3 regions of the Cobetia amphilecti genome follow, and region 2 is predicted to be linked to each of the others. Evidence: predicted binding sites of a transcription regulator. Region 2 holds the regulator's gene; each other region holds the start of a gene.

Region 1 (3,278 bases), 770 kb from region 2:
ACGGCAACCTGATGGTGCTGGACGGCTGCGTGATGCTGACTGACCGTGACAACTTCCTCTATCACGAGATGATGTCGCATCCGGCGCTGTTCGCTCATGCAGACCCCAAGCGTGTCGTCATCATCGGCGGTGGCGATTGCGGCACCCTGCGTGAGGTGCTCAAGCACCCGGGCGTGGAGAAGGTCACCCAGATCGATATCGATCCGGCGGTCACGCGTGCCTCCGAGCAATTCTTCCCGGCGCTGGTCGAGTCCAATGACGACCCGCGCGCCGAGCTGCTGTTCGAGGATGGCGTCAAGTGGGTCGACAACTGCCCGGACGAGAGCATCGACGTATTGATCGTCGATTCCACCGACCCGGTCGGCCCGGCGGAAGGTCTGTTCAAGACCGACTTCCTCAAGCGCTGCCATCGTATCCTCAAGCAGGGCGGCCTGATGGTGCAGCAGAGCGAGTCCCCGCTCTATCACACCGATTCCATCATCAAGGACCTGCGCAACGACATGGGCGAAGCGGGCTTTGATAGCGTCGCGACCCTGCCGTTCCCGCAGCCGGTGTATCCGTCCGGCTGGTGGAGCTGCACCCTGGCGGGCAAGGGCTGTGACGTGAAGTCCTTCCGCGAGGAAGATGCCGCTGCCGCCACCTTCGCGCGTGACTTCTATACCGTCGAAGGCCATCGCGCCGCCCTGGTGCTGCCGCCCTTCATGCAGCGCCTGCTGGAGAAGTGATCTGCATGCACCTTGCGGTGGCAAGGGAGTCCCATCAGGCACGAAAACGTGCCTGATGGGATGAACAAGCGTTGAGTCAGGCAGACCGAGACATTGGTCGCAATCTGCCACTCGCGCCACATCGCTGCACCGCCAACGGCCGTTTCGCAATGAAACGGCCGTTTTTATTTTGCACCGATATGAGGCGAACTGGTCTCGCCATGAGCCTAACTGCGCGGCAATCGCGCGGAATGATCCGCCGCCCCACCCCGAGGCTTTGGCCTATAACACTGGGTTTTAGCGCTTTTTTCAGCGTTGAACGCAGCGGATCACGCGATAGGCGGAAATTGGAACGCGGCTTGCTATTGTCGGTAGGTGCCATGCAATGCATTGCACCACTTCTGACTCGAGGCTGATCGAGCGGACTCCAGACTTTCGCGAGGGAATCACGATGCATAACAACAAGAAGCCACTGCTGATCGCTAGCGCCGCTGTCCTGGCCGCCTCCATGGCGACAGGCGCCAGTGCCGCGACCCTGGATAGCGTCAAGGAAAAGGGCTTTGTCCAGTGTGGCGTCAGCACCGGCTTGCCGGGCTTCTCGGCACCGGATGACGCCGGTAACTGGCAGGGCCTCGATGTCGATGTCTGCCGCGGCGTCGCGGCAGCCGTGCTGGGCGATGCCAGCAAGGTGCGCTATGTGCCGCTGACGGCCAAGGAGCGTTTCACCGCGCTGCAGTCCGGCGAGATTGATGTCCTGTCCCGCAACACCACCTGGACGGCGACCCGTGACACCTCACTGGGCCTCAACTTCGCTGGCGTGAACTATTACGACGGCCAGGGCTTCATGGTCAGCAAGGACCTGGGCGTCTCCAGTGCCAAGGAGCTGGACGGGGCAGCCGTCTGCATCCAGTCCGGCACCACCACCGAGCTCAACCTGGCGGACTACTTCCGCCTGAACGACATGTCCTTCGAGCCGGTCGTCTTCGATACCTCCGACCAGACCGTCAAGGGTTTCGAAGCCGGTCGTTGTGACGTCCTGACCTCCGACCAATCCCAGCTCTACGCGCTGCGTATCAAGCTCTCCGATCCGGCATCCGCGATGGTGCTGCCGGAAGTCATCTCCAAGGAACCGCTGGGCCCCGTCGTCCGTCAGGGCGATGACCAGTGGTTCAACATCGTCAAATGGACCCTGTTCGCGCAGATCAACGCCGAAGAGATGGGTCTGAGCTCCGACAACATCGAAGAGAAGAAGTCGGACACCAACCCGAACGTCGCGCGCCTGGTTGGTGCCGATGGCAACTACGGGGAAGCCATGGGGCTGCCGGCTGACTGGGCCTACCAGGTCATCAAGCAGGTCGGTAACTACGGCCAGATGTTCGAGCGCAACGTCGGTACCGGCTCCGCACTGGGTATCGAGCGCGGCTTGAACGCACTGTGGACCGATGGCGGCGTCCAGTACGCCCCGCCGGTTCGCTGATGCGCGGGCTCGCCCTGTACTGCGGGTGGGCCTTGCCCCTCATGACAGGCTGAGCAAGGACGCTGGCCAGGGGAAGTGAGCGTCTTGCTCCACTTCCTCTGGCCAGCGTCATGTGGGCCCCGGTTAATGAGCCCCAGCCTGTACCTCGTGACCCATTCATCGAGTGCCGAGAGATAACTGATCTGCCGTTCGATAGGACGGCAGGCGGAAGTCGCATAGCTTTCCGGCGGAGATTGCCTGTATGACACAACCTGCTTCTCGCCCGCCGGCCACGGTCAAGCCGCCATTCTGGCGTGACCCGGCCAAGCGGGCACTGATCTTCCAGCTATTGATGCTGGCAGGCGTGTTCGGTGTGTTGGCGATCATCGTCAGCAATACCCTGACCAACCTCGAAAGCCGTGGCATCACCACCGGCTTTGCCTTTCTGGACAACACCGCAGGCTTTGGCATCCTGCAGAGCCTGATCGACTATTCCGAGCAATCCACCTATGGCGATACCTTCATCGTCGGCCTGCTCAATACCTTGTTGATATCCGCGCTGGGTGTCATCGCCGCGACCGTGATCGGCTTCGTCATGGGGGTCGCGCGTCTGTCCCCCAACTGGCTGATCTCACGGCTGGCGGCGGTCTATATCGAAGTCTTCCGCAACATCCCGCTGCTGCTGCAGATCTTCTTCTGGTATTTCGCCGTCCTGAGAACCCTGCCGAGTCCGCGTGGCTCGCTGTCGCTGGGCGAGGCGTTCTTCCTCAACGTGCGCGGTCTGTTCGTGCCGGCCCCCATCACCTCCAGCGGTTTCTCGGTGGTGATTGCGGTGTTCGTGCTGGCCGTCGTCGCCAGCGGCATCTTCAGCTACTGGAACCGTCAGCGTCAGGCACGTACCGGTCAGCGCCTGCCGGCAGGCTGGATCTCGCTCGGCCTGATCATCGTGGCGCCGCTGCTGGCCTACTTCGCGATGGGCATGCCGCTGAGCTGGGAGCTGCCGGAACTCAAGGGCTTCAACTTCCGTGGCGGTATCACGGTCGTCCCCGAGTTCCTCGCCCTGTGGGTCGCGCTGTCGGTCTATACCGCTGCCTTCATTGCCGAGATCGTGCGTTCCG
Region 2 (3,278 bases):
ACGCCTTGAAGAGTTGCTCGAGGAATTCAGCATCACGCACATCCGCGCCAGCGCCGGCATGAGCCTGTCCGGTGGTGAGCGTCGTCGGGTCGAGATCGCCCGGGCGCTTGCCACCGAGCCGGACTTCGTGCTGCTCGATGAGCCCTTCGCCGGCGTCGACCCCATCTCGGTGGGCGAGATCAAGAGCATCGTGCGCCAACTGCGCGATCGTGGCATCGGCGTGCTGATCACCGACCACAACGTGCGCGAGACGCTCGATATCTGTGACACCGCCTATATCGTCGGCGATGGCCAGATCATCGCCCACGGTGATGCGGACTCCATCCTGGCCAACCAGCAGGTGCGCGACGTCTACCTGGGCCACGAGTTCACGCTCTAGGGTCAGCGAATGCGCTGAGCCCACCGGAGGCGAAAGCTTCAAAAGCCGCTGCGTGATTTTATCGCGTAGCGGCTTTTTCATGTCTGACATCAGACGCATGCATGACGTCCATACCACCTTGGTGGAAACATGGCATGCAAGTTGCTTGAATATTCATGACAACCACTTGTCAGTGCCCCGAGTCACGGTATAGCGTAGTAGGCACGTTCCTTTGCCGTGAATTGACTGACTCCATGAAACCCACCCTGCAACTCCGCCTCGGCACCTCGCTGACCATGACGCCGCAGCTCCAGCAAGCGATCCAGCTGCTGCAGCTGTCGACGCTCGACCTGCGTCAGGAGATTCAGCAAGCCCTCGAGTCCAACCCCATGTTGGAGCTCGACGAGGACTACGAGTCGCTGGATGTCATCGAGACACAGGATTCGAGCGAGATCTCCACTGCCGACTCCTCGAGCGAGATTCCCGAGGAATACCCCCTCGACAGTGACTGGTCGGACCTCTACCAGGACCACGCCGGTAGCCTGACCAGCTCCGGCAGTGGCAGCGGGAGTGAAGAAGGGCCGGACTTCGATCGCAATACCAGCGTCGAGAGCCTGCAGGACCACCTGCGCTGGCAGCTGGCGATGACCGACCTCGATGGCCGTGAACGCCAGATGGCAGAGAGCCTGATCGATGCCGTCGACGGTGCCGGCTATCTGAGCCTGTCACTCGACGAACTGGTCGATGGCCTGCGCGGCCAGGGCCTGCCCGGCCTCAAGGCCTCCGAACTCGAGCAGGTATTGCTGCGTCTGCAGCAGTTCGACCCGACCGGCGTCTTCGCCCGTGATCTGCGCGAATGCCTGCTGCTGCAACTGGCACTGCTGCCGGATGATCTGCCGCTGCTGGCGCAGGCGCGCCGCCTGGTACGTCAATTCCTCGAGGCACTGGGCAACGATGACCGCAAGCTGCTCAAGCGCCGCCTGAGCCTCGACGATGACGAGCTGGATCACGTCATCCGCCTGGTGCGCGCGCTCGACCCGCGTCCGGCATCCGCCTGGGGCGAGCCCGCCAGCGATTACGTGATCCCTGACCTGCTGGTACGCCATACCCGCCACGGCTGGCAGGTCGAGCTCAACCCGGAAGCGCTGCCCAAGCTGCGCATCCAGCCGGAATACGCCGCGCTGATCAAGCGTGCCGACAAGTCCGCCGACAATACCTTCCTCAAGGACAACCTGCAGGAAGCCCGCTGGCTGATGAAGAGCCTGTCATCGCGCAATGACACCCTGCTCAAGGTCGGCCGCGAGATCATGGCGCGCCAGATCGACTTCCTCGAGCAAGGCGAGGAAGGCATGAAGCCGCTGATTCTGGCCAACATCGCCGAAGTGGTCGAGATGCATGAGTCGACCATCTCGCGGGTCACGACCCAGAAGTACATCCACACCCCGCGCGGCGTCTTCGAGCTCAAGTTCTTCTTCTCGAGCCAGGTCGGTGGCAGCGGCAGTGGCGACGCCCACTCAAGCACCGCCATTCGTGCCCGCATCCGCAAGCTGATCGCGGAAGAGCCGGCCCGCAAGCCTCTCTCCGACTCACGGCTGGTCGATCTGCTCGCCAGCGATGGCATCGAGGTCGCACGCCGTACCGTGGCCAAGTATCGCGAAGCGATGGGCATCCCCTCCTCCAGCGAGCGCAAGCGTCTGGCCTGACGCGTCACCTGCGGCTGCCATGCCCTGCTTTCACCTCCACAATGGCAGCCGCCGCCAACCTCAAGCGCTGGATTTTCCGCTCATCAGCCTCTGACTTCGCGGGTAGCGGTACGCCTGTCGTGCGCTCTGTCATGCCGTCAACCGCTCATCAATTGCCCGTCATGGGCCATGACGGCGCGCAGGATGACGGTAAAAAACCGCCTTTCCGGCAGCGTCATTCACCGTCAATCGCATGTTTTTAAAGTCACTTTTGCGCGTATTGCACCTGGATGACACCCGGAGAACCTCCCGGAACGCCGCTTGCTCGACGCAATCGAAGCGCCTGAAAGGCGACGTACATGCAGGGATTGGCGACGAAAACCCGCCTTCTTGCGCGTCTTTCACGCACCACCCACCAGACGTGCCCTTGAAGTCCACTCCGATACCCCTCACTGAGTTGAAGACAAGCACTGAGCCACGATGCAGCGCAGCGTTGATCTTTGCGCAAAGCTTGGGCATTGTCGGTACAGACGCTCACGACATCTGACGCCACTGGCAAGGGAGCGAAAACATCGCCAGACGGTGGCCGTCAAGCCTGTTGCAGAGCGTCCGATCAGGGTTTGCTCGTAGTCAAAAAGGGTTACAATTGAATGGCAACCCGCTGGATAAAGGAGCGTGTCCATGCAAGTGAATATCACCGGGCATCATGTGGAACTTACCGATCCTCTCCGCGATTACGTCAACGAGAAGCTCGCTCGCCTCGAACGGCATTACGACAACATCACCAATGTTCAGGTGACACTGTCGATCGAGAAGGAGCGCCAGCAGGCTGCCTGCACCTTGCACGCGGCAGGCGCTGACCTCCACGCCCTGGCAGAAGACCCCAACATGTACGCTGCCATCGACGCGCTCGCCGACAAGCTGGATCGCCAGCTGGTCAAACACAAGGAAAAGTCCCAGGCTCGCTCTCAGGGCACCGGGACCCGTTGACCTTCAGCCATGACACTTGATCAGATCCTTCCCCCCGAGCGCACGCTTTACGGTGTCCCCGGGGGGAGCAAGAAGCGGGTGCTTGAATTCTTCAGCACCTTCATCGCACAGAACATTCCCAGCCTGGATAGCCAGGAAGTCTTCTCGCGCCTGATCGGGCGCGAGAGACTGGGGTCGACCGGCATTGGCCACGGTGTGGCCGTGCCCCATGCACGCAGCCCGCATTGCAAGACGCCAATCGCTGCGTT
Region 3 (3,278 bases), 950 kb from region 2:
CTCGTGCCCTGAACGCCTTCACCAATGCGTCCACCAACTCCTACAAGCGTCTGGTGCCGGGCTTCGAAGCGCCGGTCATGCTGGCCTACTCTGCCCGCAACCGTTCCGCTTCCATCCGTATCCCGTACACCGCCAGCCCGAAAGGCAAGCGTGTCGAGGCGCGTTTCCCGGATCCGACGGCCAACCCGTACCTGGCGTTCTCCGCGATGCTGATGGCCGGTATCGACGGTATCAAGAACAAGATCCACCCGGGCGACGCGATGGACAAGAACCTCTACGACCTGCCGGCCGAAGAAGCCAAGTCCATCCCGACCGTGGCTGAGAGCCTCGAGCAGGCCCTGACCGCGCTGGACGGCGATCGTGAGTTCCTGACCCAGGGCGGCGTCTTCACCGACGACATGATCGATGCCTACCTCGAGCTGAAGGGCGAAGACGTCCAGCGCCTGCGCATGGCGACTCACCCGCTCGAATTCGACATGTACTACAGCGTCTAAGTACTGCCGGGGTTGAGGCAGACATTCGCTAGTCACGCCATCTGACGGAGTGCCTTCCCGGTGAAGGCAAGCCCACAACGATGACGACAGCAGGGCCATACCGACAGGTGTGGCCCTGTTTTTCGTTGTGGCCCTGTTTTCGCTGTGGCCCTGTTTGTCATTATGGTCCTGCTTCGTTCTATCTCTTTGCTCTGATCCTTTGCTCCTTTGCTCCTTTGCTCTGCCCCTGATCCTTTTCCCTGAGATCGGTCATGCTGCTGACAGATATGCAGGGCGCAGTGGTAGCCTTGCGTGACAGTCAATGCACACAGGCGTCTTGTCGAAGGCCCCAAATGCTGGCATCAACGCGGTAAGCTTTGTAACTTGTTAGCCTTGTCTTCAGGCAGCAGGATCGCCTGTCGATAGACCCAACCCGCTGGAGCTGCCTGCGGCTTCTGGCCTCCCATGACTCTCTTCAGGAATCTTCGGATGTGGCCCTTCGTATCCTCCCTGCGCGTCGCGAACCCCGCGACTGACTCGCGTGCACTGCCAGCAGCGCGCCCCGAGCCACTGCAGTGCCTGCTGCTGGCAGCGACGCTGATGCTGTCCAGCCTGTCGTTCGATCTTCAGGCGGCCCAGGTCTATCGTCACGTCGATGCCAACGGCAACGTCGTCTTCAGTGATCAGCCTGCGGGCGGCAGCAAGGTGCAGCTGACGCCGCTCAGCGTGGTGCCGTCGACGGAATCCCTGCCGCCGCGGCGCAGCACGCCGTCGCGCGTGAGTTCTTCCTCATCCAGCGAGAGCACCCGCACCCGAGCGCCTGCGGTGGATGTGGCCTTCCGTGGCTATACCACCTTCACCATCCAGAGCCCGTCCAACGAGGAAACGCTGCAGACCGGGCAGGCGGGCAATCTGGCGGTGCGCCTGGGGATCGAGCCCAAGCTGCGCCCGGAAGACAAGGTGCGCGTGACCGTGGACGGTGCGCCGTCTCAATCCGCCATGCACAGCACCGTCTTCATGGTGCCGGCGCTGGAGCGTGGCAAGCATGTCATCCAGGCGGAGCTACTGGATTCCACCGGCCGCGTGCGCCAGACCAGTGAGCCGAAGGTGGTCTATGTGCAGCGCGCCAGCGTCAATCTGCCTCGCAATCCCAACAACCCTGCCAATGCTGGCGGTGGCTAGCAGCGTCTGGGCGGCCTTTTGCTTCGCGCGTTTCTCCTTCGCTGACAGGCCGCCTTCGGGCGGCTTTTTCGTGTCTGGGCCAGTCGATGTCGGGCCACCTGGCAGCGAAGTGAGGCAACGCGGATTCGAGCGCGTTTTTCCGCCTGCACCATTTTGGTGCCAATATGGGAGGCCAGAAATGGTTGCACAGCATCGGACGCCGTGTTCTCGGTGCCTGCACCAGACTGGCGCGGTTATTGCAGAACAGGGAGACGTACTGCAGATGGCGAACAAACCCATGCATCAACGACTGCTCGAACACCTGAACACTGCCGTGGTGGTGCTGGACTCACAGCTGCAGATGGTCTGGATGAATCCCGCCGCGGAGACGCTGCTGGCGGTGAGTCTGGTGCGTGTGAAGGGCAGTACGCCCGACAACATGACCGGGCTGGATGACACCCTGATCAATGTGCTGCGCAAGGCGCTGGAGGAACAGCATCCCTACACCCAGCGTGAGGCCGAGATCATCAACGCGGCCAATGAAGCGCTGACGGTGGATTTCACCGCGACGCCCATCAGCGCCAATGAACTGCTGGTCGAGATAGAACCGCGTGACCGCCTGATGCAGATCTCGCGCGAAGAAGCGCTGATCGCACGCCAGGAGGCGGTCAAGGTGCTGACGCGTGGTCTGGCGCATGAGGTCAAGAATCCGCTCGGCGGCATTCGTGGCGCTGCCCAGCTGCTCGAACGTGACCTGCCCGAACCGCAGATGGTGGAGTTCACGCGCATCATCATCGAGGAGGTGGACCGCCTGCGTGATCTGGTCGATCGCATGCTCGGGCCGAACCGGCCGCCGCTGCAGGCGCCGGTCAATGTGCATGCGGTGACCGAGCGGGTGCGGGCCTTGCTGCAGGCGGAAGGCAGCGCCATCACCTTGAGCGCCGACTACGACCCGAGCCTGCCGGAGGTGATCGGCGACGAAGGTCAGCTGATCCAGGCGGTGCTCAACATCGCGCGCAATGCCACCCAGGCCCTCAATGAGCAGCCACAGCCCGATTCACCGCAGCCTGACGCCGCTCCCTACGAGATCACGCTGCGGACCCGCGCTCGCCGGCAGTTCACGCTGGGCCATGAGCGCCATCGGCTGGTCTGCGAGCTGGCGATCATCGACAACGGCCCCGGCATACCGGAGAGCCTGCGCGAGACGCTGTTCTACCCGATGGTCTCGGGGCGCGCCGAAGGCTCAGGGCTCGGGCTGTCGATCGCCCAGGGCATCCTGCACCAGCATCAGGGGCTGATCGAGTGTGACTCGCGCCCCGGCCATACCGAATTCCGATTACTCATTCCGCTAGCCGGCACTTCTGGAGATCACACATGAGCGAGACTGCCCGCGTCTGTATCGTCGATGACGACCGTGCCATTCGCTGGGTGCTGGAGCGCGCTCTGGCACAACCCGACCTCGAGGTGGAAACCTTCGAGCGTGCCGATCAGGCCGAAGCCAGCATCATGCGCCAGTGCCCGGATGTCCTGATCACCGATATCCGCATGCCCGGAACCGATGGTCTCGACCTGATGGCGCGCGTGCGCGAGAAGTACCCGGACCTGCCCGTCATCGTGATGACGGCGCATTCCGACCTCGACAGC

Evidence for each region. Region 2 encodes sigma-54, which starts transcription at its own class of promoters, with help from an activator protein. Its sites were predicted from a motif close to TGGCACNNNNNTTGCTNT; they were not measured.
Region 1: R1T44_RS01825 (amino acid ABC transporter substrate-binding protein) is a predicted target of sigma-54. The motif match lies at 1,053-1,070, and genes of this name have one in related genera.
Region 3: glnL (nitrogen regulation protein NR(II)) is a predicted target of sigma-54. The motif match lies at 1,881-1,898, and genes of this name have one in related genera.

The regions. Positions count from the first base shown of each region.
Region 1 is NZ_CP136695.1:410,666-413,943, forward strand. Features, by position in the region: gene speE (polyamine aminopropyltransferase) at 1-725, shown strand, start outside; gene R1T44_RS01825 (amino acid ABC transporter substrate-binding protein) at 1,156-2,181, shown strand; gene R1T44_RS01830 (amino acid ABC transporter permease) at 2,423-3,278, shown strand, end outside.
Region 2 is NZ_CP136695.1:1,181,748-1,185,025, reverse strand. Features, by position in the region: gene lptB (LPS export ABC transporter ATP-binding protein) at 1-379, shown strand, start outside; gene R1T44_RS05045 (RNA polymerase factor sigma-54) at 613-2,061, shown strand; gene hpf (ribosome hibernation-promoting factor, HPF/YfiA family) at 2,722-3,030, shown strand; gene R1T44_RS05035 (PTS sugar transporter subunit IIA) at 3,040-3,278, shown strand, end outside.
Region 3 is NZ_CP136695.1:228,120-231,397, reverse strand. Features, by position in the region: gene glnA (glutamate--ammonia ligase) at 1-494, shown strand, start outside; gene R1T44_RS01050 (DUF4124 domain-containing protein) at 963-1,655, shown strand; gene glnL (nitrogen regulation protein NR(II)) at 1,918-3,012, shown strand; gene ntrC (nitrogen regulation protein NR(I)) at 3,009-3,278, shown strand, end outside.